DNA from 3 places in the Mesorhizobium sp. P2_E9 genome. Region 3 is predicted to be linked to each of the others. Evidence: predicted binding sites of a transcription regulator. Region 3 holds the regulator's gene; each other region holds the start of a gene.

Region 1 (9,536 bases), on a different contig from region 3:
CTGTTTTCGGCGGTGTCTGGGCGATCTTCGGCCATGGCAATGTCGCCGGTATCGGCGAGGCGCTCTACCAGGTGCGCGACGAATTGCCGACCCTCCGCGCCCACAACGAACAGGCGATGGCGCATGCGGCGATCGCCTATGCCAAGGCCAATTTCCGCCGCCGCTTCATGGCGGCAACCTCGTCGATCGGCCCCGGCGCGCTCAACATGGTGACGGCGGCGGCACTTGCGCATGTCAACCGGTTGCCTGTGCTGTTTCTGCCCGGCGATGTCTTCGCCAACCGCATCCCCGACCCGGTGCTGCAGCAGGCCGAGGATTTTTCCGACGGCACGGCGACGGTCAATGACTGCTTCCGTCCGGTATCGCGCTATTTCGACCGCATCACGCGGCCGGAACAGATCATCCCGGCGCTGAGCCGTGCCATGCAGGTGCTGACCGATCCAGCCGATTGCGGTCCGGTGACGCTGTCGCTCTGCCAAGACGTGCAGGCCGAGGCCTATGACTATCCCGAGAGCTTCTTCGCCGAGCGCGTCTGGCACCAGCGCCGGCCACGCCCGGACCGCCACGAGCTTGCGGCGGCAGTGGCAGCGCTCAAGGGTGCGAAGAAGCCGCTAGTGATCGCCGGTGGCGGCGTTCTCTATTCACAGGCCTCGGACGAACTGGCGAAATTCGTCGAAGGCGCCGGCATTCCGGTCTGCGAGACGCAAGGCGGCAAATCCTCGCTGCCGGACGATCATCCACTTAACATGGCGGCGGTCGGCGTCACCGGCACCTCGGCCGCCAACCGGCTGGCGGAAGACGCCGATGTGGTGCTCGCCATCGGCACGCGCCTGCAGGATTTCACCACCGGCTCGTGGGCGCTGTTCAAGAATTCCGGCAAGACCATCATTGGGCTCAACGTGCAGCCTTTCGATGCCGGCAAGCACCGGGCACTGCCGCTGGTTGCCGACGCGGCCGAAGGGATTGCTGAACTCGGCGCGGCGCTAAAGGGCTGGAAGGCGCCGTCAGCCTGGACCGACAATGCGGCCACGGGCAAGAAGGCCTGGCAGGCCGATGCGGCCAAGGTGACGGCCTCGACCAATGCCGCTTTCCCGTCCGACGCGCAGGTGATCGGCGCCGTTCAGCGCGCCATGGGTTCCGGCGTGACGCTGCTGCATGCCGCCGGTGGTCTGCCCGGCGAATTGCACAAGCTTTGGCAAGCCGGCGCGCCGGGCTCCTATCACGCGGAATACGGCTTCTCGACCATGGGCTACGAGATTGCCGGCGGGCTCGGCACCAAGATGGCGAAACCCGGCGAAGAGGTCGTCGTCATGATCGGCGACGGCTCCTATCTGATGCTGAATTCCGAGATCGCCACCTCAGTGATGCTTGGTTTGAAGCTGACCATCGTGCTGCTCGACAACCGTGGCTATGGCTGCATCAACCGGCTGCAGATGGCGACCGGCGGCGCCAACTTCAACAATCTCCTGAAGGACTCGCGCCACGAGATCCTGCCCGATATCGACTTTGCCGCGCATGCGGCGAGCATGGGCGCAATCGCCGAGAAGGTGCCGTCAATTGCCGGGCTCGAAAACGCACTGCAGAAGGCCAAAAAGAACGACCGCACCACCGTTCTGGTCATCGACACCGATCCGCTGGTCTCCACCGATGCCGGTGGCCATTGGTGGGATGTGGCGGTGCCGGAAGTGTCGGCAAGGCCGCAGGTGAACGCGGCCCGCAAGGCCTATGACGAGAAGCGGCAGATGCAGACCATCGGCGATTGATGCTAGCTCCCTTCTCCCCGTCCCTATACGGGGAGAAGGTGCCGGCAGGCGGATGAGGGGCAGCACCGACGGCCCAAAAAATGAACTGTTCTAAACCGGAGTGACGACTTGAAAGCCAAACTGGGCATGTCCCCCATTGCGTGGTGGAACGACGATCTTGCGGAACTGAGCGATGACGTGTCGCTGGAGGAGTGTCTGCGCCAGTCGCGGTCGGCCGGCTTCACCGGCATGGAAATGGGACGGCGCTTTCCCAACGATCCCGCCGTCATGCTGCCGATCCTGAAGAAAGCCGACGTGACGCTGTGCGGCGGCTGGTTTTCCGGCACGCTGGTCGATGAGGAGATGGGCAAGAACAAGGATCGCATCCAGCCGATGATCGACCTGTTCAAGGCGGTTAACGCGCCTTGCATCGTCTATGGCGAGGTCGGCCGCTCGATCCAGGGTGATCGCTCGAAGCCGCTCGCCACCAAGCCGAAACTCACTAGTGACGAGATGAAGGCCTATGCAAGGCGCCTGACCGAGTTCGGCGAATGGTGCGCCGAACAAGGCATGCCTTTGTCCTACCACCATCACATGGCGGCAGTGGTCGAGACCGAGCCGGAGCTCGATGCCTTCATGCGCCATTCCGGCGAAGGCATTCCGCTGCTCCTCGATGCCGGTCATCTGGCCTTCGCCGGCGGCGATGTGCTGCGCGCCATCGACAACCACCACAAGCGCATCAGCCATGTCCATGTGAAGGATGTGCGCATGGGCGTGATTGACGGGCTCGACCGCACCAGACAGTCGTTCCTCGACGCCGTGGCGCTCGGCGCCTTCACCGTGCCGGGCGATGGCTCGCTGGATTTCGGCGCCATCGTGCAGCGCTTCGCCGACCATGGCTATGAAGGCTGGTTCGTGGTCGAGGCCGAGCAGGACCCGAAGAAGAACCCTCCGCTCAAGATGGCGCAGGTCGGCCACAAGGAATTGATGCGTGTGATGACCACCGCCGGCTACACGGTCGAGACGCAAGGCTTCCCGAATGCCTGATGCGATGGGTTCACGGCGAGCCTGGTTGCTGTAGATTGGCCCGATGAAAGATTCCGAGCACCCCTTCTTCCGGCCCTTATGGCGGCGCGTCGCCGTCGTCGCGGTCTGCGTCATCTGGTCGATCATCGAGTTCGCCACCGGCACGCCGTTCTGGGGCGTCATCGCGCTCGGTTTTGCCGGTTATGCCGTCTGGCAGTTTTTCTATCTCTACAAGCCAGCCGATGAGAGCAAGACAACGGCCGAGGCCGAACCGAAGGAGTAACCCGATGTCGAAGCTGCTGGTGAAGGCCGACAAGGGCCATGGCCGCGTTGCCCATGTGACGCCGAAAAGCGCCGGCTGGACCTATGTCGGTTTCGACCTGCATCGGCTGAAGCCCGGCGAGAGCGCCTCAGGCAAAACCGACGATCGCGAAATCTGCCTGGTGTTCGTCACCGGCAAGGGCACCGCGAAGGCCGGCGGCAAGGACCTCGGCCTGCTCGGCGAGCGTATGTCGCCCTTCGAAGGCAAGCCGTGGTCGGTCTATGTGCCCGAGGGATCGGACTGGTCGGTGACGGCCGATACCGAGCTCGAACTCGCGGTCTGCTCGGCACCGGGCCTCGGCGGCGGCCTGCCGGTCCGGGTCATCGGACCCGACGATCTCGGCCAGGAGGTGCGCGGCAAGGGCACCAACACGCGCTACGTCACCAACATCCTGCCGGAAGGCAAGCCGGCGGATTCCCTGCTGGTGGTCGAGGTGATCACGCCCGGCGGCCACACGTCGAGCTATCCGCCGCACAAGCACGACCAGGACAATCTGCCCGCGGAATCCTATCTCGAGGAAACCTACTATCATCGCCTCAACCCGCCGCAGGGCTTTGCCTTCCAGCGCGTCTATACCGACGCCGACAAGGATGGTCATCGCGCGCTCGACGAAGCGATGGCGATCGAGGATGGCGATGTCGTGCTGGTGCCTAGGGGTTATCACCCCTGCGCTGCCTGCCATGGCTACGACCTCTATTATCTCAATGTCATGGCCGGGCCGAAGCGGACGTGGAAATTCCACAATGCACCCGAGCACGAATGGTTGATGAAGGCCTGACCGATCTGGGTTTTCGGCTGAAGCCATTGGTCCAGCTAGAAAAAATCGTCGGCTAAGGACTTCTCAGGTCGATTTGCCTTCGAAAACCCTTCAAAGCTTCGTCAATCCGTCATGGAAATCACCTATGGCAGCGAGACTGACGAGGACTTTCGATGCGCTACGCCATCTATTTTACCCCGAGGCAGGACGAGAAGCTGGCGCGGATCGCCGCCAACTGGCTCGGCCGCGATCCGTTCGGCGCCGCGACAAGGCCGGTCGAGGCCGTGGCCGATCTGGCGGCGGCGGAAGTGGCCTTCCACACCGCCTCGGCACGCCGCTATGGCTTCCACGCGACTTTGAAAGCCCCCTTCCGCCTGGCAGCCAATGAGACCGAGACCTCGCTGCGCGCGGGGCTCGACCATTTTGCCGAAGCAACGCCGGTGGTGACGATCCCGCGTCTCGTCGTCAGCCAGATCGACAGCTTCTTCGCGCTGGTCCCGGAGGGGCCGTTGCCGTCGCTCAACCGCTTCACTGACGATGTGGTGCGCGACTTCGACCGTTTTCGCGCGCCGCTGACCGAGGCCGAGATCGAACGGCGCAGCCCGGATTCGCTCAGGCCGACCGAGTTCCGCAATCTCTGCCAATGGGGCTACCCCTATGTCTTCGAGACGTTTCGTTTCCACATGACGCTGTCCGGCCGGGCAGGGCCACAGGAAAGCCCCCGTTTGCGCGCAGCAATCGACAGCCTGTTCGCGGAGGTTCTGCGGCAGCCGGTGCTGGTCGACGCGCTGACACTGTTTGTCGAACCCGAACCCGGTGCGCCGTTCATGGTGCTTTCCCAGCACGTGCTGGGACGCCGCCCGGCCAGAAGAATCGCCTGAACAAGCTCTGCCCCCAAAAGAATCAAGGACTGCCCGAAATGACCGCCGAGACCGTTCTTTCCAACGCCCGCATCGTGCTTGCCGACGAGATCGTCGAGGGGTCGCTGGTGCTGCGTGACGGCTTTATCGCCGGCATCGATGCAGGTTCCGGCCGGACCGGCGAGGATATGGGCGGCGACTATGTCATTCCGGGGCTGGTCGAACTGCACACCGACCATCTCGAGGGCCATTATGCGCCGCGGCCGAAAGTGCGCTGGAACCCGATCGCCGCAGTGCTTGCCCATGACGCGCAGGTGGCGACCGCCGGTATCACCACCGTGCTCGACGCCTTGCGCGTCGGCATGGACGAGGATGCCGACCTGACCTCCGCCGACATCCGCAAGCTGGCCGACGCGATCGAAGACAGCGTCGCGCAGGACCGGTTGCGGGCCGACCATTTCATTCATCTGCGCTGCGAGGTTTCGGCGCCGGACTGCCTGCAGGCCTTCGCCAATTTCGACGGGGATGACCGGGTCAAGTTGGCATCGCTGATGGACCATGCGCCGGGCCAGCGCCAGTTCGTCAATCTCGAAACCTATGCCTACTACTACCAGCGCAAGCTGAAGCTGACCGACCGCGACTTCAAGCTGTTCTGCGAGAAGCGGATGGCGGAATCGGCGCGCAATTCGGCGCCGAACCGGACGGTGATCGCCGCCGCCTGCCATGCGCGCGGCATCGTGCTGGCGAGCCATGACGACGCCACCTCAGGCCATGTCGACGAGGCGATCGAGCAAGGCGTGCGCGTCGCCGAGTTTCCGACCACCGAGGAAGCCGCGCGCGCTTCGAAGGCCGCGGGCTTGGGCGTGCTGATGGGTGCGCCTAACGTCATGCGCGGCGCCTCGCATTCGGGCAATGTCTCGGCCCGCACGCTGGCCAGCGACGGCCTGCTCGACATCTTGTCTTCGGACTACATTCCCTTCAGCCTGATCCAGTCGGCCTTCTTTCTCGGTGATATGGTCGAAGGCATTTCGCTGCCGCAAGCGGTCGCCATGGTGTCGAAAAACCCGGCCGAAGCGGTTGGCCTCAACGACCGCGGCATCATCGAGCCGGGCCGCAGGGCCGATCTGGTACGCGTGCGCGTCGACGACCATGTGCCGGTGGTGCGCACCGTCTGGCGGCAGGGGCGCCGGGTCGCATGATGGTGTCGGCCTTGATCGAGCGCGAATTGTCCGCTGAAACGTTTCCGATCCGCCATGGCGTCTTTGTCGCCGTCGTCGGCCCAAGCGGTGCCGGCAAGGACACGGTGATCGGCTACGCCCGCGCGCTCTTCACCGATGAGACCCGGCTGGAGTTCGTCCGCCGCGTCATCACCCGGCCGAGCGATGCGGCGAGCGAGGATCACGACACGCTGGCCGATGCCGCCTTTGTCGAAGCCGATGCCGACGGCGCCTTCGCCATCTCGTGGGAAGCGCATGGCCTGCGCTACGGCCTGCCTGCCGATGTCGACTGGTCGGTCGCCAATGGCCACGTCGCCGTCGCCAATGTGTCGCGCGCGATCATTCCGGTGCTGCGCGAGCGCTATGCCAATCTGGCCATTGTCGAGATCACCGCCTCGCACGACGTGCTGGCCGAGCGGCTGGCGATGCGTGGCCGCGAGTCGCGCGGTGAAGTGCTGGCACGCCTGGCGCGCAGCGCCAATGTGACGCTGACCGGCGCTGGCGTGACCTCGATCGACAATAGCGGTCCGCGCGAGGTGGCCGGCGAGCGCTTCGCCGAGATCCTCCGCAAGGCGATGGCCTTCTCCGACATGTCGGGCCTGATCTGATTTAAGGCCCCATCCCTCAAGCCGCAGCACGTGCGGCTCGATTGGCCCAAAGCGGCCGCCCCGTTGGCGCTCCACTTGCTTTCCCGACGCCTCCGGAGCGCTATGTGGTGCTGGCCACACATGTGATTCCAGGCCACGCTTGCGGGGAAGCCGCCCAGAAAGCCCGGGGCGAACGACAGGACAGGAAGCCTTGATGCAGACGCTGACGCCCATCCTCTCGACGGTCACGGCGGCATTTCTCGCCTCTTTCGTCGAAGTCGTCGAAGCCTTCACCATCGTGCTTGCGGTCGGCGTGACGCGCAGCTGGCGCCCGGCGCTGACCGGTGCCGCCCTGGCGCTGGCGGTATTGGCGGCGCTGGTGCTGGCGTTCGGACCGCTGCTGGCGCTGGTACCCATCACCACGCTGCAGTTCGTCGTTGGGGTGCTGCTGATCCTGTTCGGCATGCGCTGGCTGCGAAAGGCCATCCTGCGCAGCGTCGGCGTCATCGCGCTGCATGACGAGGAGGCGGCCTTCTCCAAGGAAACGGCGACCCTGCACCAGCAGGCCAATGACCGCCGCGCCGACTACCTCGCTGGACTGGCGTCGTTCAAGGCGGTGCTGCTCGAAGGTGTCGAGGTGGTGTTCATCGTCATTGCCGTGGGCGCAGCCCACGGGCAGACGCTCTACGCCGGCCTGGGCGCGCTGGCGGCGTTCATCCTGGTGATGCTCATCGGCCTGGCGGTCCACCGGCCACTGGCGCGCGTGCCGGAGAATGCGCTCAAATTCGTGGTTGGGCTGATGCTGACCAGTTTCGGCATCTTCTGGACCGGCGAGGGCATCGGTGCCGACTGGCCGGGCGCCGATCTCGCTCTGCTTGCTATCTTCGCCATTGTCGCGCTGGCGTCCTTTGCCATGGTGCGCTGGCTGCGCAACACCTACCCCGCAGCCGCTGGAGGGCTCGCCCGATGAACGCCATTCGTCTTGTTGCCAGGGAATTCTTCGGCATGTTCGTCGATGACGGCAATCTGGCGCTGCTGGCGCTGGTGCTGGTGGCCGCCGTCGCGGCGGCGGTGAAGCTGCTCGCATTGCCACCACTGCTCGGCGGCGCGTTGCTGCTGGTCGGCTGTCTCGCCATCCTGCTGCAAAGCGTTCGCCGCGCCGCACGCGCGATCAGCCGATAGGCGGCAGGGCGTTATTCCGCTGGCGCACCCGCCACGTTTTTGCGGGCCGCATCGATCATCAGACGCCGAGCCCGGAACACGCCCCATTGCTGGTCGACCAGCACGCCGATGAGGATGACGCCGCCCATCACCGCGAAGTTGAGGGAGGAGGGGATGCCGAGCAGATTGACGAGGTTCTGCAGCTCCTGCAGCAGCACGGTGCCGAGGACAACGCCGATCAGCGACCCTTCGCCGCCGCGCAGCGAGAAGCCGCCGAGCACGGCGGCGGCGATGGCGTAGAGTTCGTAGAACTGGCCGTGGCTGGCCGGTGAGATCGAGCGCGTGTACATGGCGAAATAGATCGCCGACAGCGCCGTCAGCACGCCGCAGATGACATAGGCTGCCATGACGATGCGGCCGGTGCGGATGCCGGAATATTTAGCCGCCTCCTCGTTCTTGCCGATGGCGTAGAGATAGCGGCCGAACACCGAGCGGTGCAGCACCACCCACATGATGATGGCGATGACGATCAGCGCGATGAAGCTGTTGGGCACACCATAGGACCGGCCGGCGGTGAGGAATTCAAGGTCGGGAAAATTCTGACCGAAGGCAAAGCCGGCGGTGCCGTCGCCGGTGTAGAAGCGCGCCACGCCGCGATAGATCAAGAGGCCGCACAGCGTGACGACGAAGGGCTGCAGCTTGAGCCGCGTGATTAGCCAGCCATGCGCCAGGCCGATGATGGCGCCGAGCACCAGGATGAGCACGAAGGCGACCGGCCATCCCATGCCACGCACGGCGATGAAGTCGATGAACAGCGTGCCCAGCAGCGCCACCACCGAGCCGACCGACAGTTCGATGCCGCCGGTGATGATGACGAAGGCCTGGCCGATCGACAGGATGCCGAAGAGCCCGATCAGGTTCGAGGTGTTGGCGAGGTTGATCGGCAGCAGGAAGCGCGGATTGATGATGGCCACGATTGCGCCGACCACCAGGATCAGGATCAGCAGGCCGAGATCTTTCTTGCTCATCGTCGTCTCCCCAATGCCTGCCTGAGCGGACCGCGCTTGCGCCCGGCAAAAGCTTATTTCGGCTGCTTGCCCACCGCGAGCAACAGCACGTTTTCCTGGCTGAACTGATCCTTGTCGAGAATGCCCGAGATCTGGCCCTCATGCATGACGGCGATGCGGTCGGACACGCCGATCACCTCTTCCATGTCGCTGGAGATCATCAGCACGGCGACGCCGGCATCGGCCAGCGCCCGCATCAGCCCGTAGATTTCCGCCTTGGCGCCGATATCGATGCCGCGCGTCGGCTCATCGAGGATCATCACCTTCGGGTTCATGGCCAGCCACTTGCCGAGCACGACCTTCTGCTGGTTGCCGCCCGAAAGCGTGCCGGTGCGCGTCTGCACCGAAGGCGCCTTGATGCCGAGATCCTTTTTCTGCTTTTCGGCGGTTGCCGTTTCGGCACTTGCGGACACCAATGAACGCCTGGCATGCGCCGGCAAATTGGGCAGCGAGATGTTCTGCGCGATCGACAAATCGAGCAGGATGCCGGTCAGCTTGCGGTCCTCCGGCACCAGGAAAATGCCATGCGCGACGGCGTCGGCCGCCGAGCCCAGCACAAGCGGCTTGCCGGCGAGCTCGAGCGTGCCGCCAAGGCTGCCGTCAATGCCGAAGAACACGCGCGCCAGTTCGGTGCGGCCGGAGCCGACAAGGCCGGCAAGGCCGAGGATTTCGCCGCGCCTGACGTCGAGGTCGACCGGCCGGCTGGGATAGCTGGGGGTGCGGATGGCCTTGGCCGCAAGTGCGACTGCGCCGGGCGCCCGCGCGGCCTCCGAGGCCTTTTCGCGCTCCTTCAGCAT
Region 2 (9,536 bases), on a different contig from region 3:
TCACCATACCGAGCACAAGCGGTAGCGCCGCCGTGGTGACCATCGGATTGCCCAGCAATGCGCTCAATGGCCAACACCTCTTCGACGTCAGGGAGACTCGCGCAAAACGCGCGGCTCGATGCGATCCTGATCTTGGCCAGCCGATCGCGGGACGTCTTGTCCGAGCGGGAACTTTGTTTTGACTGAGCGCGCACTCGCGCCTTGGGTGGCTTGAAGCTCGCCGATGCGCTCCATAACCCTCGCTGCACAATGCTCATCAGCAATCGAGGAGGATGGCGTGAACGAGAGAACCGTGCCGCCGATCAGCGCCGCTGCAGCCGCCTTCCTGGCACGTTCGCATCGGCCCTTCATCAATGGCCGCTTCGTCGATGGTCTTGCTGGTGAAGGCCTTGCCGTCGACGATTCCGCTTCCGGCGAGATCGTCGCCCGTGTCCCCGAAAGCGGCCCCGAACTGGTCGACCAGGCGGTGCGCGCGGCGCGTGCAGCCCTTGAAGGCCCCTGGGCGTCGATGCGGCCGGTCGATCGCCAGAACCTGATGCTGAAACTCGCCGACGCGATCGAGGCCGACGCCGACCTCTTGGCCGAGATCGAAAGCATCGAGAACGGCAAATCGCTCGGCGTCGCCCGTATGCTGAGTGCCGGCGGCACTGTCGACTGGCTGCGTTATTACGCCGGCTGGGCGACCAAGATCGAGGGCTCGACCTTCCAGGTGTCCATCCCCGTGCCGCCGGGCGCCAAACACCAGGCGATGACGGTGATGGAACCGGTCGGCGTCGTCGGCGCCATCGTGCCGTGGAATTTTCCGCTGCTGATCGGCATGTGGAAGATCGCGCCGGCGCTGGCGTGCGGCTGCACGGTGGTGCTGAAGCCGCCGCAGGAAACGCCGCTCGGCCTGCTCCGGCTCGCCGAACTGATCGAGGCATCAGGCTTCCCGCCCGGCGTCGTCAACATCGTCACCGGCAGCGGGTCAGTCACCGGCGAAGCGTTGATCCGCCATCCCGGCATCGACAAGCTGACCTTCACCGGCTCGACGGAGGTCGGCAAGCGCGTCGGTCATGCGGCCGTCGACCGCGTCGCCCGCTTCACGCTGGAGCTTGGCTCGAAATCGCCGATGATCCTGCTTGCCGACATGGAGGAAGGCATCGAGCCGCTCATCGCCGGGCTCGGCATGTTCTTCAACCAGGGCCAGGTCTGCACCTCGGCCTCCAGGCTCTTGATCGAGAAGTCGATCTACGACCGCACGCTTTCGCGGCTGGCCGAGATCGCCGACGGCATGACGCTGGGCGCCGGCCGCGATGCGGCCGCACAGATCAATCCGCTGGTCTCGGCCAAGCACCGAAGAAGCGTCGAAGGTTTCGTCGAGCGCAGTCTGGCGGCCGGCGGCGAACGGGTCAGCGGCGCGCGGCCGGTGCCGGCCAGGGGGCATTATGTGGCACCGACCATCCTGCACAATGTCAGCCCCGACATGGAAATCGCCAGCGAGGAGGTGTTCGGCCCGGTGGTGGCGGCAATGCCGGTCGCCGATCTCGACGAGGCGATCCGCATCGCCAACGACACGCGCTACGGCCTGTCGGCCTCGATCTGGACCCGCGACATGGGCAAGGCGATGACCGCCATCCATGGCCTCAAGGCCGGCACGGTATGGGTCAATTCGCACAACACGCTCGACCCTGCGGCACCGTTCGGCGGCTTCAAGCAGTCCGGCATCGGCCGCGAGCATGGCCGTGCCGCCATCGACGGCTACCTCGAGACCAAGACCGTCATCATGCGCTACGCCTGACATGAGTGCTGCGTTCGACTACATCATCGCCGGCGCCGGCTCGGCCGGCTGCGCGCTGGCCAACCGGCTGGTCAATGCCGGCAAGCGCGTGCTGGTCGTCGAGGCCGGTCCGGCCGACAACACGCGCCTCATCGACATGCCGGCCACCTTTGCCAAGGTGATCGGCACGGCACGCAGCTGGATCTACGAATCCGAGCCGGAGCCGAGCGTCGGCGGCCGCCGGCTGCCGGTGCCGCAGGGCCGCACGCTGGGCGGCGGCTCGTCGATCAACGCCATGCTCTACATCAGGGGCCAGCCGCAGGATTACGACGGCTGGCGCGACCTCGGCTGCCCCGGCTGGGGTTGGGACGAGGTGCTGCCGGTGTTCCGGCGGCTGGAGCGCAATGAGCGCCTTGCCAGCGAGTGCCACGGCACCGAGGGACCGCTGCCGGTCTCCGATCCGCGCCATCGCCACCCGCTGTCACTGGCCTATATCAAGGCCGCGCAGCAGGCCGGCTACCGCTACAATGACGACTTCAACGGCGCCGCGCAGGAAGGCGTCGGCTTCTATCAGACGACGACTGCCAACGGCGAACGCCAGTCGGCGGCAAAAGTCTTCCTGCGACCGCTGGCCGGCAATGCCAACCTCACCGTGATCACCGATGCGCTGGTCACCGGCGTGACCCTGGAAAACGGGGCGGCGAGCGGCCTCGCCTACACCACCTCGGATGGCCAGAACCATGCGGCGACGGCAAAGGCCGAGGTGATCCTCGCCGCCGGTGCGCTGGCGACGCCGAAGCTGATGATGCTGTCGGGCCTGGGGCTAGCCGAACACCTGACCGAACTCGGCATTCCCGTCATCCGCGACATGCCCGCGGTCGGCCGCGACCTGCAGGACCATGTCGCCGCCCCCGTCTATGCGCTGACACGCCAGCCGATCTCGTTGCTGGGCGAAGATCGCGGCTTGCGAGCGTTGCGCCACGGCCTGCAATACCTGATGTTCCGGACCGGCCTGCTCACCTCCAACGTCGTCGAGAGCGGTGGCTTCTTCGACACCGATGGCGACGGCCGGCCCGATATCCAGTTCCACGTCCTGCCGGTGATGATCGAAAGCGCCGAGCACGGCTCGATCGAGCGCCACGGCATGGAGCTCAACCCTTGTGTGCTGCGGCCAAAATCGCGCGGCACGGTCGGCCTGCGCTCGCGCGACGCCGCCGACCCGATTCGCTTCACCACCGGCTTCCTGTCCGACCCGGACGATCTCGCTTTGCTGCTCGCCGGTATGAAGATCGCCCGCAATATCCTGCGCCAGCCGGCGCTGCGGGCGGTGATCGCCGAGGAGCTATCGCCGGGCGAAGACGCCGATCTTTCCGATCAATCCATCGTCGACCACATCCTCGAACACGCCAAGACCGTCTATCACCCCTGCGGCACCTGCCGGATGGGCAGCGACGACGATGCGGTTGTCGATCCGCAGCTGCGTGTGTGCGGCGTCCCGCGCCTGCGCATCTGCGATGCCTCGATCATGCCACGCCTGATCAGCGGCAACACCAACGCCCCGGTGATCATGATCGCCGACCGCTGCGCAGATTTTATTCTAGGGGTGTAGCGCCCGGCTGTTCATTCCTTGGCGTCGGCCGCCTGCGCCAGACCGCTGAGCAACTGGCCACACGCCAGCTGGCGCTCCGATGGCCGCCGCCAGCCTGCTGTCCTTGGTGCCGGTCATAGTGCTAAGCCTGCTCGCGCAGCGCTTCATCGTCGATGCGCCGCGCGAAAAAGCAGGGACCATGAACACAGTCATCGTTGTCGGCCATGTCAACTACGACCAGGTCTGGTCGCTGTCCTCACCCCTCGCCTCGGGCGCGCGCATTGTCTATTCCAACCGCAACGTCAGGCTCGGCGGCGGCGGCTTCCACACCGGCACCCAGTTGGCCAGGCTCGGCAACCATGTCCGGCTGGTCGGCAATCTGCTGGACGACGACCATGGCCGGGCAGCGCTTGCCACATTGCAGGCGAGCGGCATCGATACCGGCTACGTCACCATCTGGGCCGGCGAAACCCGGTTCACCGAAATCCTGCTCGAGCCCAATGGCGAGCGCACCATTTTGAACCCCGGCGGCCAGATGCGCCCGCCCTTCGCCGCATCGGAGCCTGTTTCCGGCGATGCCGCCTATCTCAACGCCCTGGTGCTCGATGCCGGCCTCGTCGCCTCGCTGCGGACGATCCCGCTGGTGATTTCGCAATTTCCGCTGCGCAGCGCCTCGCCGCGCCCGGCCGACGTCGTCATCGGATCGCGCGCCGACTTTCCCGGCGAGGACACGCGAGCGATCTGGGAGCGAGCAACAGGGATCGCCGGGCCTCGTCTGAGGACGCTGGTACTGACCGACGGAACACGCCCGATCTCGCTCTATGACGGCAAGGTGCTGAACCACGTCACGCCGTTGAGGCAGGTTTCCGTGCCCGACACGATCGGCGCCGGCGACTGTTTCACCGGGATATTCCTGCACGGCCTGCTGCAGGGACTGAGCCTCGAGCTCTCCGCCGAACAGGCAAGCCAGCAGACCGCCGAATGGCTGTCGGAACGATCCCGCACCGGCTGAATCATACGCTGCGGCAAGGCGGGCTTTCATGAAAATGTCATAAAAATCAAATGGAAACCGACGTTCGAGTGAACTAGAAAAACGTCCGAATGTCTTGGAGAAATCAGGATCGAGGCGACGGCAGGCCGGCGCATCATGATTCCAGTCTTTCATCACCCCGACGATGTCGCCGGCCTTGTCGACCGCGACTTGAAACCGCTTCCTTGCAAGAGACCTGTCATGTGGCTGAGTGAATTCGAAATTGTCCTGCGCGACCGCGTCATCCCGAACGGCGCGATCAGGATCGAGAACGGCCGGATTGCCGAAATCCGCGACAAGCCTGTCGAGAATGCCGATATCGAAGGCGGCGGCCGTCTGCTGCTGCCCGGCTTCATCGACATGCATGGCGACATGGTGGAGAGGGAAGTCGAGCCGCGCACCGGCGTCCACGTGCCGATGCGGATCGGCATCGCCGAGCTCGACAAGAAGCTCGCCTCCTGCGGCGTCACCACGGCCTATGCCGCGCTTTCCTTCATCGGCGCCAGCGTCACCAGCGGCGTGCTGCGCTCGGAAGATCATACGACTGCGATCATCGACACCATTGCCGGCATGAAGGACGACCTTTTGGTCGATCACCGCATCCATGCCCGCTTCGAAGTGACCTTCACCCCGGCGATTCCCAAGCTGCAGAAGTTGATGGACGCCGGCAGGCTGCATTTGATCTCGCTGATGGATCATACGCCTGGCCAGGGGCAGTACCGCGACGTCGAGCTCTACATCGCCCGCATCGCCAAGGAGCGCGGCATGTCGGTCGCGGACGCATCCGAAGTCGTCGGCAAGCGCATGGCCGGCCGCAACGGCCAGGGTGATGTGCTGAACGCCCTGCAGGACCTGTCGGCCCGTGCGCAGGCCGCCGGCATCGTGCTTGCCTCGCATGACGACGACACGCTGGAGAAGGTGGAACTGGTCCATGGCCTCGGTGCCGCCCTCTCAGAATTCCCGGTGACCCTGGAAGCCGCGCAGGAAGCCCGCAGGCTCGGCATGCACACCGCCATGGGTGCGCCCAACGCACTGCGCGGCGAATCCTATTCGGGCAATCTTTCCGCCCGCCAGGCCTACGAGGCCGGGCTGCTCGACATGCTGGCCAGCGACTACCATCCGGCCTCGATCCTGCCGGCCGTGCTCGGTCTGTCGGAGCTCCGCGACGGCGGCTTGGTGGCAGCGGTGGCACTGACGGGCGCCAACCCGGCCCGCGCCCTGGGGCTCACCGATCGCGGCGCTATCGAGACCGGCTTTCTGGCCGATCTCGTCGTCGCCGACCGCCATCCCGTGCCACGTGTGCGTGCCACCTTCCGCGCCGGTCGCATGATCTACGGCGACGGCACACTGAGGCTGGCAGGGAAAGTAGAACGCCCTGCCCCGGCCGTGGCTGAACGGCTACCGGCTGCCTCCCGGGAAAGCGCGTAGCGCTTTCCGTTGCGATTTGCGTCAAAACCGTCAAAACAAAGAGTTAAAGCAGCTCGTCGTTTCCGTGAAACGGTCAGCTGCCCTAGACGTCGAGCGCGACCATCATGCCGCGCACTTCGGCCATTTCCAACAGCATGTCCTGCAGTGTTTCGACGGCCAGCGTCGCACCGGTTATGGCCAGTAGCTCGGTGATACTCTCTCTCATGGAAATGACCGCCATTCCGGTTTTCTCGGAAAGCAGCCGGCCGATGGCCGCTCGGATAAGGGCATTCTGGTCAGACATGATTCCCCCTTCATGCTGGATGACGATCTAAGTTTTCTCCAACGGTATGCTTTTTGCGCAACTTCTGCGAGCTTTAGCTCACGCTTGCAAGCCGTTTGGTGTATCGGATCTGTATTATTTGGCTGACAGTTGCTCAGCGACGACAGCGCCCAAAGCGGTCCAATACAAACCTCGTGTTCCCCCCTTTAGGAAGGCAGTACCGCAAACCGCCCGCCGAAAGTTGCAATGGATGATGCTTTTTTTATGACCATGGAACGGATGTGCCACGGGCTCAGGTAGCCAAATCACTGCGCACCATTTTAAATCTTGACGCGTGTCAATTTTTTCTAAAACATGCGCAAACGTCGGCAAGGCATCAGCCGGCGCTCTGGGAGGAGCAATACCTGACACGAAGGAGCACCCGGACCGGGGCCACGAGCCGCATGTCCAGCGGCCGCGGCGTGTCGGCAGTTCGTGACACCAAGCGTTGGGGTCGCTTGCGTCCTGTCGGCCACTTCGTTCGCCGAACACCGAAACTGATGCGACGGCACATCAAACAATAAGGAGGAGGAAAACCATGAGCGTATTTAATGGCTTGAAGCTCGGCACAGGCCTGCTTGGCGCGGGCCTGCTGGCAACCATCGTCTCGGCCCATGCCGAGGACGCGGCGAAGGTCGCGGCCATTGTCAAAGGCCTCGACAACCCCTTCTTCCAAACCATGCAGAAGGGCATCGAGGAGCAGGGCAAGGCCAACGGCGTCAATGTCAGCGTCCAGGCAGCCGCCAATATGGGCGACGCCACCGGCCAGGCCGACCGCCTGACCGCAATGGCCATGCAGGACTTCGATTGCTATCTGGTCAACCCGATCAGCGTCTCCAACCTCGTCCAGGCACTGGTGCCGGTCGCCCAGAAGAAGAAGCCGATCGTCAACATCGACTCGACCATCGACGCCGAACAGGCCAAGGCCGCCGGCTTTGCCGTCTCCACCTATATCGGCACCGACAATGTCGCCGCCGGCGCGCTGGCCGGCGAGGAAATGCTGAAGCTGGTGCCGAAGGGCGGCAAGGTCGCGCTGATCGCCGGTATCGTCGGCGATGTCGGCTCCAATGCCCGCATCAAGGGCTTCAAGCAGGCCGTCGAAGGCAAGCTCGAAGTGGTGGTGATGGTGAGTGCCGACTGGGATCGTGAGAAGGCGTTGACCGCCGCCACCGACATCCTGGCCGCCCACCCCGATCTCGCTGGCTTCTTCGCCGCCAACGACATCATGGCGCTCGGCGTCGAACGCGCCGTGCAGACCTCCGGCAAGGACGTCAAGGTGATCGGCCTCGACGGCATTGTCGACGCGCTGAAGTCGATCGCCGCTGGCGAACTCACGGCCACCGTGGCGCAATATCCCTATGTCGTCGGCGCCATGGGCGTGGAAGCCTGTGCGTTGGCCGCCAAGGGCAAGGAACTGCCCGCTAACGTGCCCGCGCCCGTGCTCCTGATCAACAAGGCCAATGCCGATGCCTCGCTGAAGAATTTTCCGCGCCCCGGCGGCGATTATCCCGATCCTTTCCGCGAGATGTTGAAGTGAGCAATTCCACAGACAACGCGCCCGTCGCCCATTCGGCGGGCGCGGCGGAGGAGAGCCGCCCCTCCCTGTCGGCTCTCCTCCTGGATCCTTCCTTCTGGGCCGACTGGGCATCCGTCGTCGGCCTGGTCGGTCTCGTCATCGTCTTCGGCATCGCCCAGCCGGTCTTCCTCAGCATCGCCAACCTCCAGGCATTGCTGCTGGCGGCTGCGATCCTGACGGTGCTGTCGATCGGCCAGACCTTCGTCGTCGCGACCTCAGGCATCGACCTGTCGCTGGCGGCAGCCGTCATGCTTGGCGCCATCGTGCTTGGCCTCGTCAATGCGGCGGGCTACGGCATCTTCATCGCCTGTGTGCTCGCGGTACTCGCCACCAGCGCCATCGGCTTCCTCAACGGCCTCATCATCACCGTTGGAAAGATTCCTGACTTCGTGGTGACGCTCGGCACGCTGTCGGCCATCACCGGGCTTGGTCTCATCATGTCGGGCGGCGAACCGACCATGGTCGGCTCCACCTTCCTGCTGAAGCTCGCCTCCGGCTCGTTCGGGCCGTTCGGCTATCCGGTCTGGGTGGCGATTGCGGCCGTCATTGCAGCGCATATCGCGCTCTACCACACGCGCTTCGGCGTGCATCTGCTGGCGACCGGCGGCCAGGTCGAGAGCGCCGGCGCTCTCGGCATCCGCACCAACCGGGTCAAGATCGCCGCCTACACCATTTCTGGTTTCTGCGCCGGCCTCGCGGCCATCCTTCTGGTCGCCCGCATCGGCTCGGCCGAGCCGCAGATCAACACCAGCCTGCTCCTGAATTCCGTGGCGGCGGTGGTGCTTGGCGGCGTCAGCCTGTTCGGCGGCCGCGCCAGCATATTGGGCCCGGCCATCGGCGCGCTGATGCTGACGGCGCTGGTCAACGGCCTGACCTTGCTCAACGTCTCGGCCTTTTACCAACCGCTTGCCGTGGGCGCCATCGTGGTGCTGGCAGCGCTGATCATGCGGTACCAGAAATGAGCGCCGTCAGCCCCTCCCCGGCCTCCGACGCCATCATCGCCTGCGACGGCCTGAGCAAGCATTTCGGCGGCGTGCGCGCCTTCACCGATGTCGCCTTCCAGGCCCGTCGCGGCGAGGTCACCGCCGTCATCGGCGACAATGGCGCCGGTAAGTCGACGCTGATCCGCTGCCTGGTCGGCGTGCATGTGCCGGATGCCGGCTCGATCGTCTTCGACCGCCGGGAACATCCCTTCTCCAACCCGGACGGCGCGCGCAAGGCCGGCATCGAGACCGTGCACCAGAACCTGGCGCTGATCGACGAGCTGACGGTGGCGCAGAACCTGTTTCTCAACCGCGAACTCGTGCGCCGCATCGGCCCCTTCGCGTTCCTCGACCGCAAGGCGATGAAACGCGAGGCGCGCGCCATGCTGTCGCGCCTGTCGATCAACGTGCCGTCGATCAACCAGCGTGTGCGCCGCCTGTCGGGCGGCCAGCGGCAGGCGATCTCGATCTGCCGCGCCGTCGGCTCCGGCGCCAAGCTGGTGGTGATGGACGAACCGACGGCAGCGCTCGGCGTGCAGGAGACCGCCAATGTCGAGGCGCTGATCCGGCGCCTGCGCGAACAGTCGGTCTCGGTCATCCTGGTCAGCCACAATTTCGATCAGGTGCGGCGCCTGTCCGACCAGATCTGGGTGATGCGGGCGGGAAAGATGGCTGCGACCGTGCGCGCCTCCGAGACCACGGGCAACGAACTCGTCGCGCTGGTCACCGGCGCGGCGTGACCGCCCAATCGTGAAATCAACCGTTGGCCGCCTAGGCCGGAAATGAAATCAGGGAGTTTTAGAGTGGCACCACTTCGTGTCGGGCTTGTGGGTCTTGGAGAAGTCGCGCAGTCGATCCATCTGCCGGTTCT
Region 3 (9,536 bases):
TCAGGAACTTTTGGCCGATGTGAGCCGTTGTTGCAGCGAGAGGGCATGTCGCCATGGAACACATCGCTGCATTTTTGCTTGTCATCGGTTGCACCAATTCGATGACCGAGTGCCGGGAGTTGCAGGTGCCGGTGAGCATTTTCGAAACCGCCGACGAATGCACCGCCGAGCGCCCCTTTGCCATGGGCGACGTACAGGGACAGGCGCAGCGCATCGTCGCCAAGTGTCTCGCTGTCGATCCCGCGCTGGAGGATGACTACGATCAGATCGTCTGGAATGTGCGCCCCGATGGTAACCTTGACGCCTCACTTGCAATTTCCAGCCTGGTCATGGCATCAAACGCATTGCGCCCAGAAAAAGACTATCTTAGCCAACAATAAATTCGAGCAGCAAAGGCCGTCATTTCGTGCTAAATGGCTGTCGGAGCTTACCAAAGTGTGGACACAAAGTGAGGAGTGACTCAATGCGGAAGATGATTATTGCCATGGTTGCAATGGCTGCTCTCAGCGGCTGCACCTCGACCGAGCAGGACGTCGTCGGCGGCGGCCTGATCGGCGCCGGTATCGGCGGCCTGGTCGGTGGCGGCAAAGGCGCGCTGATCGGTGCGGCTGTCGGTGCAGGTTCCGGTTTGCTGGTGCGCAAGCTGCAGAACGGCTATTGCCAGTATCGTGACCGTCACGGCCGGATCTACACGGCCCGCTGCAACTAATTCGGCGATAACAGTCGATCCGGGGACCGGTCCGCTGGTCTCCGGGTTTTCATGCCTGGAACGCCCTTCCGTCTGACGGTGCGCCGTCATCCCGTGAGCGGAATTTTTATTTCCACCTTCAGACCATCGGCCTGATAATCGCGCTTGATCGTGCCGCGCAGCTCGCGCGTGACATTGAGGTCGATCAGCTTGGTGCCGAACCCCGTCTCGGCCGGCGCCTCGACTTTCTTCTTGCCGGCCTCCCGCCAGTTCAGCGCCAGCGTTCGCTCGCGCCCAAACCCTTCCAGCGACCAGTCCACCTTGAGCGCCCAATCACTTCTAACCGGGTTGGCGAAAGTTCCAGCTTCGCCATATTTCAGCGCATTGGTTGCCAGCTCATGGAAGGTCAGGCCAAGCGCCTGCGTCGTGGTCTCGTCGAGCAGCACCTCCGGCCCTGACAGGAGATCCTCGGGCAACTCCTTACCGAACACCTGACCAAGCTCGATGCGCAGGAGATCGGCGAGATCCGCCTTCTGCCAGCGCGAGCGCGTCAGCATGTCCTGGGAGGCCGCCATCGCCTGCAGCCTGGCAGAAAAGGATGCGGAAAATTCGTTGACGTCTGTGGCCCGCGAAGCCGTCTGGCGCGCGATAGCCAGCACACGCGTGATCGAATTCTTGATGCGATGCTTCATCTCCTGCAGCATCAGATCCTTTTCGAGCAGGCTCTTTTCGGTCGTCTCGTGCAAACGCGAAGCCGCCTCATAGGCCCGTTCCTGGTAGCGCGCCACCAGCGCGATGGCGCCGGCCGCCAGCAGGCCGAACAGCCCCAACATCACTGGAATGGCGCGCGACGACGGCTGCGAGAAGGCGCTGGTCGGCCTGAACAGCACCGTCCACGGGCGGCCGGCCACCGTGATCTTTCGGGTGACCAGCAACCGCTCGCCAAAGGATGAAGCCGGCGGCGTCTCCGACCGGAACAACAGGTCGTCGCTGTTCACCGCGCCGTCATAGATCTCGGTGTTGACCGGCAGCAGCGGCGCCCGGCTGAGTGCGATCTGGAACAGGTCGCGGGCCCGGAAAGCCGCGTAGAGAAAGCCCGCGGTCGAGGATCGCGATGCGTTGATGACCTCCGGCGCGGTCTCGACATTGAGCCGCACGAAGATCAGGAAGCCGGTGAAGGTCTGTGTCGCACCCGTGCCTTGGCCCAGTTGCACCAGCCCGCTCGCGTGCTGCTGGTCATCGGCCATTGCCTTCTCGATCGCCGCGCGCCGCACCGGTTCGCTGAACATGTCGTAGCCGATGGCAGCCTGGTTGGACGGGTCCAGCGGCTCGAACAGCATGATGGGCGCGCGCCAAGGCTGCGTCGTGTCCGGATAGACCGGATGGCTGGCGCCGAAATCGTGGAGGATGTCGCGTTCGACCGCCGCTTCGTCACCCCTCTTGACGAGCCCGAGGAAGCCGATGCCGCGCAGGCCGGCGAAATTGTTGTCGACATCCAGCGCGTTGAAGAACGCCTTGAACTCGCTCTGGGAGATGTCGCCATTGCGGGCGTCGAACAGCGCCTGTGTCGAGCGCAGCAGCGACAAATGCAGATCGATCCGGCTCTCGATCCGGTTGAGGGCGTCGTCGGCAGCCGCTTCGAACTTGATGCGGGAAGCTTCCTGCGTCGCGAAATAGGCAAACCCCGCCATGGTCATGCTGATCAGCGCAACGGCGATGAACGCGACAATCGGAAAGAGTTTCTTCAACGGATGATGCGGTCCATGGGGCAATACCGGACCTTTATGGGCAAGTCGCCGAGCCAACACAATGGCAAGGCCAAGCCATCACGATCACTGGCATATCACGTGAGCGGCAACCGGCCATGCCCGATCAGCCAATACCGGACCGCCGGCAGGCCTCAGGCCGCGATCTTCAGCGCGCCCGGCCCGGGAATGGCGCCCGGAGGACATTTACCCAGGATGATCATGCCGAGCACCTCGTCCTGCGTCACATCGGTGGTGCGCGCGGTGCCGACGACCTGGCCGTTCTTCATGACGCAGACCCGGTCGGCCAGTTCGAACACATCGTGGATGTCGTGGCTGATCAGGAAGATGCCGATACCATCGGATTTGAGCTGCTTGACCAGTTCGCCGACCTGCGCCGTTTCCTGCGGGCCAAGGGCTGCCGTCGGCTCATCCATGATCAGGATGCGGGCGTTGAACAGGATCGCGCGCGCAATCGCCACCGATTGCCGCTGGCCGCCAGACAGCTTGATCACCGGCTCCTTGAAGCGCTGGAAGCGCGGATTGAGCCGGCCCATCACCTTGCGTGCCTCGGCCTCCATCGCAACGTCGTCGAGCGTGCCCCAGGCGGTCATCAGTTCGCGGCCGAGGAACAGATTGGCGGCAGCGTCGACATTGTCGGCCAAAGCCAGCGTCTGGTAGATCGTCTCGATGCCGTATTTCTTGGCATCGCGCGGATTGGCGATCGAAGCCTCCTCGCCATTGACGAAGATCTGGCCGGCGTCGCGCTTGTAGGCGCCGGATAGGATCTTGATCAGCGTCGATTTGCCGGCGCCATTATGGCCGAGCAGCGCCACGACCTCGCCGGGGAAGAGATCGATCGAGGCATCGTCGACGGCACGGATGCCGCCAAAAGCGATGGAAATGTTGCGCATGTCGATCAGCGGCGTGCCAGAGGGCGCAATTGTGGGGGCAGTTGCCAGAGCGATTTTGTCAGCCATGATCATTCTCCCTCAGACCCGCTTGCGATAGACGGTGTCGAGCCACACCGCGATGACCAGCACGGCGCCGACGACGATGCTCTGCAGCGGCGAGTCGATGCCGAGCAGCACCATGCCCGACTGCAATGACTGCATCAAAAGCGCGCCCAGCATGGCGCCCATCACCGTGCCGGCGCCGCCAGCGAGCGACGTGCCGCCGATGACAGCGGCGGCGATGACCAGAAGCTCGTCCAGCGTGCCCAGCGCATTGGTCGACGCGTTGAGTCGGGCCGACGAGATCGCCGCGCTGATCGCGGCCAGCACGCCCATGATCATGAACACCTTCATGGTCACCCAGCGCGTGTTGATGCCGGCAAGTTCGGCCGCCTCCGGATTGCCGCCAATGGCGAAGACATAGCGGCCGAAACGCGTGCGCTTGGTGATGAAGGTCATGATAATGCCCACTGCCACCGCCATCAGCACCGGTATGGCAATGCCATGCGCGATGAACAGTCCGCCTTCGGGAACGGTAATGCCGTTCTGCTGGGCGTACTGGCGCACGATGCCGATCGGCCATGGATAGGAATTGGCGATCCAGACGGCGCCAAGGATAGCGGCGCAAGCAACCACGCCAAGCAAGGTCTCGGCCCAGACGGGGCGCAGCGGAAAGTTGAAGCGCTTGCGCTGCGACCTGCCGTTGAGCAGCATGAAGGCGACCGCCACGCAGGCGACGATACCGACGATCCAGCTGGCGGTGGCGCCGATCGAGCCGCGTGGTCCGCCGCCCATCAGCTGGAAGGTTGTGTCGAGCGGCGCGACCGTGCGCCCGCTGGTGATCAGCCATGCCATGCCGCGCCAGACCAGCAGGCCGCCAAGCGTCACGATGAAGGCCGGAACCTCCATATAGGCGATGATGAAGCCCTGGAATGCGCCGATCAGGAGACCAAGCACCACACCGGCCGCCAGCGCGATGATCCAGAGCCAGGGATTTCCAAGCTGGAAACCGATGACGCGAATGAGGAATTCGGCTTGCGCCACACCCATGATCATGCCGATCACGCCTTCGACGGATCCGACCGAGAGGTCGATGTTGCGCATGACGATAACCAGCACCATGCCGGTCGCCATGATCGCGACCGACGAGGTCTGCACCGACAGATTCCATAGATTGCGCGGCGTCAGGAAAAGTCCACCCGACAGGATGTGGATGCCGACCCAGATGACCAGCAGCGCACCGACCATGCCGAGCATGCGCGTATCGAGTTCGGTAGCCTTGAGGAACCGTCCAACGGCGCTGAGTTCGGATGCACGCGCCTTGTCCGCCGCAGTGCTGCCGACCGGTTGATTAGAGGTCGTGTCGGTCATGCTATCCTCCCACCGGTTTACCGTCTGGCGCGGATGCCGGAACATGGATGCTATTTGCTTTCCGCAGTCATTGGGGCGGGAAGCCCCTTGAGAAACGCCGCGGCTTTTGGGCCGCGGCGTCGATATAGAACAGCATTGCGCCGTTTAGTTGCAGGCCGCGACGCTGCCGGCGGCAACGCCTGCGCAGACTTCGTCCTTCTTGATCCAGCCGGCGTCGATGACGACGTTGAGATTGTCCTTGGTGATGGCGACCGGGGTCAGGAACAGCGACTTGACGGTGTTGCCGCCAGGCGTCGTGAAGTCCTTGACGCCGGCGATGTCGGTCATCTTCTTGCCGTCGGCCAGTTGCGAGGCGATCTCGGCGGCGTTCTTGCCGAGTTCGCGCGCGTCCTTCCATACCGACACGGTCTGGGTGCCGAGAGCGATGCGGTTCAGCGCGGCATGGTCGCCGTCCTGGCCCGACACCGGCACTGTGCCGGCGAGACCCTGTGCCGTCAGCGCCGCGACGACGCCACCGGCGGTGCCGTCATTGGCGGCGACGACGGCGTCGACCTTGTTGTCGTTGGCGGTCAGGAACTGTTCCATGTTCTTCTGGGCGTTGGCGGGCAGCCAGCCGTCCGTATAGGCCTCGCCGACATTCTTGATCTTGCCGCTGTCGATGGCCGCCTTGAGCACTTCCATCGAGCCCGAGAACAGGAAGTCGGCATTCGGATCGGCGCCCGAGCCCTTAATGAAGACGTAGTTGCCTTCCGGCTTGGCCTTGAACACCGCAGCCGCCTGCAAGCGGCCAACTTCCTTGTTGTCGAAGGTCAGGTAGAAGACGTCCTTGTTCTCGATCAGGCGGTCATAGCCGACGACCGGAATGCCTTCGTCCAGCGCCTTCTGCACGGCCGGGCCGATGGCCGAGGCATCCTGCGCCAGGATGATCAGCGAATTGGCGCCCTGCGAGATCAGGCTCTCGACATCGGTAAGCTGCTTGCCGGGATTGGACTGCGCATCGGCGGAGATGTACTTGTCGCCGGCGGCCTCGATCGCCTTCTTCATGGCGGCTTCGTCGGTCTTCCAGCGCTCTTCCTGGAAGTTGGACCAAGAAACGCCGATGACCTTGTCCTTCGCCTGCGCGACCGACACAAGCGTCAGCGACATGGCGACACCCGCCAGGATGGCGGCTGTGAATCTCTTCATGATATTCCTCCCTGCGCCGCGTATGGCGCGACCAAACTGGCCCTAAGGCCGGCACAAAGGCTCTATTTTTTCGAGCCTCGAAAAAACACTGATCGAACACCGGAACGCTGTCAACAACGATTCTGATGGATTTTGATGTCCTTGTGAATTTTTTTCGAGCCTCGGAATAAATAAATGACAGGACGGGCCGCTTCTGCCAGTATTTGACCGTGTCGTCGGCAGCGTTCGAGGGGCCGGAGGAACCGCGGCGACCGGGAGGATGTGGGAAAACATGTCGGTCGGAATCCGCCACGACGATCTGCGCCGGCGCAACCGCGCCATGGTGATTGCGGCCGTGCGCCGGGCCGGTCGGCCCTCGCGCACCGAGATTGCCGCGACCACCGGCCTCAGCCACTCGACCATATCGGCGATCTCTTCCGACCTGATCGGCGAAGGCATCCTGGCCGAAGGCAAGCCGAGCGAGGCCGGCGCGCTCAAGCGCGGCCGGCCGCAGGTCGGCCTCGGCCTCAATCCGGAGGCCGCGGCTGTCATGACCGTGGTGCTGTCGCTGAATTTCCTCTCCGTCGCCGTCATCGACTATGCCGGCCAGGTCGTATCGGAGGAACAGCGCCGGCTGGACACGCTGACCATGTCGCGCGAGGCGCTGATCGGCGAATGCGTCGCCATCGTGCGGCGGCGCCTCGATGATCCCGATATCGACGTGCGCAGCGTCGCCCGCATCGCGCTGGCGATCCAGGGCATCACCGACACCGAGGCCCGGGCGATGCTCTGGTCTCCGATCACGCCGCAGACCAACATCGCCTTCGCCGACATACTCGAGGCCGAGTTCGGTATCCCCGCCACCATGGAAAACGACTGCAACATGATGGCGGTGGCGCTGCGCTGGCGCGATCCCGAGCGCTACCGCGACGACTTCATCGCCATCCTTCTGTCGCACGGCATCGGCATGGGCCTGGTGCTGAAGGGCGAGCTGTTCACGGGCACCCATTCCTCGGGCGGCGAGTTCGGTCACATGATCCATCGGCCCGGCGGCGCGCTTTGCCGTTGCGGACGCCGCGGCTGCGTCGAGGCCTATGCCGGCAACTATGCCATCTGGCGCAACGCCAGGCAGCTCAGTGAGGACACCGAGCCAGTGGCCGATGTCAGCGACGCGCAGATGCGGGCGCTGGCCGCGACGGCACGCGAACGCGACGGGCCTGAGCGCGAAGCCTACCGCAAGGCCGGCGAGGCACTGGGTTATGGGCTCGGCAGCCTGTTCGCGCTGATCGATCCCGCGCCCGTCGCCATGGTCGGCGTCAGTGCCGCCGCCTTCGACCTGATCGAGCCGGCACTGCGCGAAGCGATCGCGCAGACCGCCGGCGGTCAGCACTCGAAATCGATTTCCTTCGACACCGAGCCGAACGAACTGCCTCTGATCCGCGAAGGCTGCGCCATGCGCGCGCTGACCTTCGTCGACCAGGAGATTTTCGCACCGGGCGTGCAGGCGAGAGCTGGCACCGGAAAGAACGTTGCCTGAATCAGGTCCCGCTCAATCTTCCCTGATCGCGTAGCCCGCCCCGCGAATGGTGCGGATGACGTCCGGCATACGGCCATTGTTGACCGCCTTCCGCAACCGGCCGACGTGCACGTCCACCGTGCGCTCGTCGATGTAGATCGTCTCGCCCCAGACATTGTCGAGCAACTGGCTGCGCGAGAACACGCGGCCGGGATGACGCATCATGAATTCGAGCAGGCGGAACTCGGTCGGCCCGAGCCGGATCTCGCTCTTCTTGCGATAGACCCGGTGCGATTCACGGTCGAGCACGATGTCGCCGACCTTGAGCACACTGGACAGAACTTCCGGCTTGGCGCGGCGCAGCAGCGCCTTGACGCGAGCCATGAATTCCGGCGTCGAGAACGGCTTGACCAGATAGTCGTCGGCACCGGTCGAGAGCCCACGTACGCGGTCGCTTTCTTCGCCCCGCGCGGTCAGCATGATGATCGGCAGCCGCTCGGTCTCGGGCCGCATCCGCAGGCGGCGACAGAGTTCGATGCCGGACACCGCCGGCACCATCCAGTCGAGCACCAGAAGGTCGGGCACGTTCTCCTGCAGGCGGATCTCAGCCTCGTCGCCGCGCGGCACCACCTCCACCTGGTAGCCTTCGGATTCAAGATTGTAACGGAGCAGCACCCCCAGCGGCTCCTCATCCTCCACCACCATAATGCGTGGCGCGATCATCGATTGGTCACCTCTTGCGTCAGGCCGCTGGCGCCGACATCGCCGTTTCATCCTGCTTGGGACGATTGGCGGGCAACTGCGTGCCGGTCAGGACATAGTAGGCGTTTTCGGCGATGTTGGTCACGTGGTCGCCGATGCGTTCGAGATTCTTGGCGCAGAACAACAGATGCGTGCACGCCGTGATGTTGCGCGGATCCTCCATCATGTAGGTCAGCAGTTCGCGAAAGACGGAGGTGTATTTGACGTCGATGCGTTCGTCGTCGGCGCGCAGCTTCGCCAGGGCAGCGGCATCGCGCGCCGCATACTCCTCGATCACGCCCTGCACCTGGATCAGCACCAGCTGTGCCATGGCGTCGATGGAATGCGACAGGTCGCGCGGCGTGGCGCTGAGACCGACGGTGCCGACACGCTTGGCTATGTTCTTGGCAAGGTCGCCAATGCGCTCGAGGTCGCCGGCCATGCGGATCGAGCCGACGACATGGCGCAGATCGTCGGCCATCGGCTGGCGCTTGGCGATCAGCGTGATGGCGCGGTCGTCGAGTTCGCGCTGGCGCGCATCCATGATGGCATCGTCGGAGACCACACGCTGTGCCAGCGCGTTGTCGGAATTCAGCAGCGCCTTGGTGGCGCCGCCGACCATCGAGCCGGCGAGGTCGCCCATATCGCTGATCAGCCTGCTGATCTGTCCGAGATCCTCGTCGAAGGCTGCGACTGTGTGTTCGGCCATGATCCTGGTCCTCGTATGCGTGCGATCAGCCGAAGCGGCCGGTGATGTAGTCTTGCGTGCGCTTCTCGCGAGGCGACGTAAAGATCTTCTCGGTTTTGTCGAACTCGACCAGTTCGCCCAGATACATGAAGGCGGTCTGCTTCGAGACGCGCGCCGCCTGCTGCATGTTGTGGGTGACGATGACGATCGTGTAGTCGGCCTGCAACTCGTCGATCAGTTCCTCGATCTTGGCGGTCGACAGCGGGTCAAGCGCCGAGGCCGGCTCGTCGAGCAGGATGACTTCCGGCTTCACCGCCACCGTGCGGGCGATGCACAGCCGCTGCTGCTGGCCGCCTGACAGGCTGAGGCCGCTGGCATTGAGCTTGTCCTTGACCTCGTTCCACAGGGCTGCGCGCTTCAGCGCCTGCTCGACGCGGCCGTCCATCTCGGCCCTGCTGATCTTCTCATAGAGCCTGACGCCGAAGGCGATGTTCTCATAGATCGACATCGGGAACGGCGTCGGCTTCTGGAACACCATGCCGATCTTGGTGCGCAGCAGGTTGAGATCCTGCGAACGGTCGAGAACGTTCTGACCGTCGAGCAGCACCTGGCCCTCGGCGGTCTGCTTGGGATAGAGCTCGTAGATGCGGTTGAAGACGCGCAGCAGCGT

The links. The regulator PhoB, encoded in region 3, activates phosphate uptake and scavenging genes when phosphate is short. The targets are predictions, from matches to a motif close to TGTCATNNANCTGTCAT.
Region 1: the regulator PhoB is predicted to act here: its motif matches at 3,965-3,981, upstream of AC1D05_RS14955 (DUF1045 domain-containing protein).
Region 2: the regulator PhoB is predicted to act here: its motif matches at 4,384-4,400, upstream of AC1D05_RS29610 (alpha-D-ribose 1-methylphosphonate 5-triphosphate diphosphatase).

What each region holds. Positions count from the first base shown of each region.
Region 1 covers NZ_JBFUET010000007.1:306,567-316,102, forward strand. Annotated here, with positions in the region: gene iolD (3D-(3,5/4)-trihydroxycyclohexane-1,2-dione acylhydrolase (decyclizing)) at 1-1,763, shown strand, start outside; gene iolE (myo-inosose-2 dehydratase) at 1,872-2,789, shown strand; gene AC1D05_RS14945 (hypothetical protein) at 2,833-3,051, shown strand; gene iolB (5-deoxy-glucuronate isomerase) at 3,056-3,868, shown strand; gene AC1D05_RS14955 (DUF1045 domain-containing protein) at 4,021-4,728, shown strand; gene AC1D05_RS14960 (alpha-D-ribose 1-methylphosphonate 5-triphosphate diphosphatase) at 4,767-5,906, shown strand; gene phnN (phosphonate metabolism protein/1,5-bisphosphokinase (PRPP-forming) PhnN) at 5,903-6,532, shown strand; gene AC1D05_RS14970 (COG4280 domain-containing protein) at 6,726-7,481, shown strand; gene AC1D05_RS14975 (hypothetical protein) at 7,478-7,693, shown strand; gene AC1D05_RS14980 (ABC transporter permease) at 7,705-8,700, opposite strand; gene AC1D05_RS14985 (sugar ABC transporter ATP-binding protein) at 8,754-9,536, opposite strand, start outside.
Region 2 covers NZ_JBFUET010000019.1:135,995-145,530, reverse strand. Annotated here, with positions in the region: gene AC1D05_RS29630 (hypothetical protein) at 1-67, opposite strand, end outside; gene AC1D05_RS29625 (aldehyde dehydrogenase family protein) at 278-1,780, shown strand; gene AC1D05_RS29620 (GMC family oxidoreductase) at 1,782-3,368, shown strand; gene AC1D05_RS29615 (PfkB family carbohydrate kinase) at 3,448-4,359, shown strand; gene AC1D05_RS29610 (alpha-D-ribose 1-methylphosphonate 5-triphosphate diphosphatase) at 4,579-5,805, shown strand; gene AC1D05_RS29605 (hypothetical protein) at 5,888-6,088, opposite strand; gene AC1D05_RS29600 (sugar ABC transporter substrate-binding protein) at 6,645-7,643, shown strand; gene AC1D05_RS29595 (ABC transporter permease) at 7,640-8,644, shown strand; gene AC1D05_RS29590 (ATP-binding cassette domain-containing protein) at 8,641-9,405, shown strand; gene AC1D05_RS29585 (Gfo/Idh/MocA family protein) at 9,469-9,536, shown strand, end outside.
Region 3 covers NZ_JBFUET010000005.1:293,831-303,366, forward strand. Annotated here, with positions in the region: gene AC1D05_RS11675 (hypothetical protein) at 54-380, shown strand; gene AC1D05_RS11680 (YMGG-like glycine zipper-containing protein) at 464-709, shown strand; gene AC1D05_RS11685 (CHASE domain-containing protein) at 796-2,436, opposite strand; gene AC1D05_RS11690 (ATP-binding cassette domain-containing protein) at 2,589-3,413, opposite strand; gene AC1D05_RS11695 (sugar ABC transporter permease) at 3,426-4,757, opposite strand; gene xylF (D-xylose ABC transporter substrate-binding protein) at 4,902-5,942, opposite strand; gene AC1D05_RS11705 (ROK family protein) at 6,214-7,458, shown strand; gene phoB (phosphate regulon transcriptional regulator PhoB) at 7,471-8,160, opposite strand; gene phoU (phosphate signaling complex protein PhoU) at 8,180-8,887, opposite strand; gene pstB (phosphate ABC transporter ATP-binding protein PstB) at 8,913-9,536, opposite strand, start outside.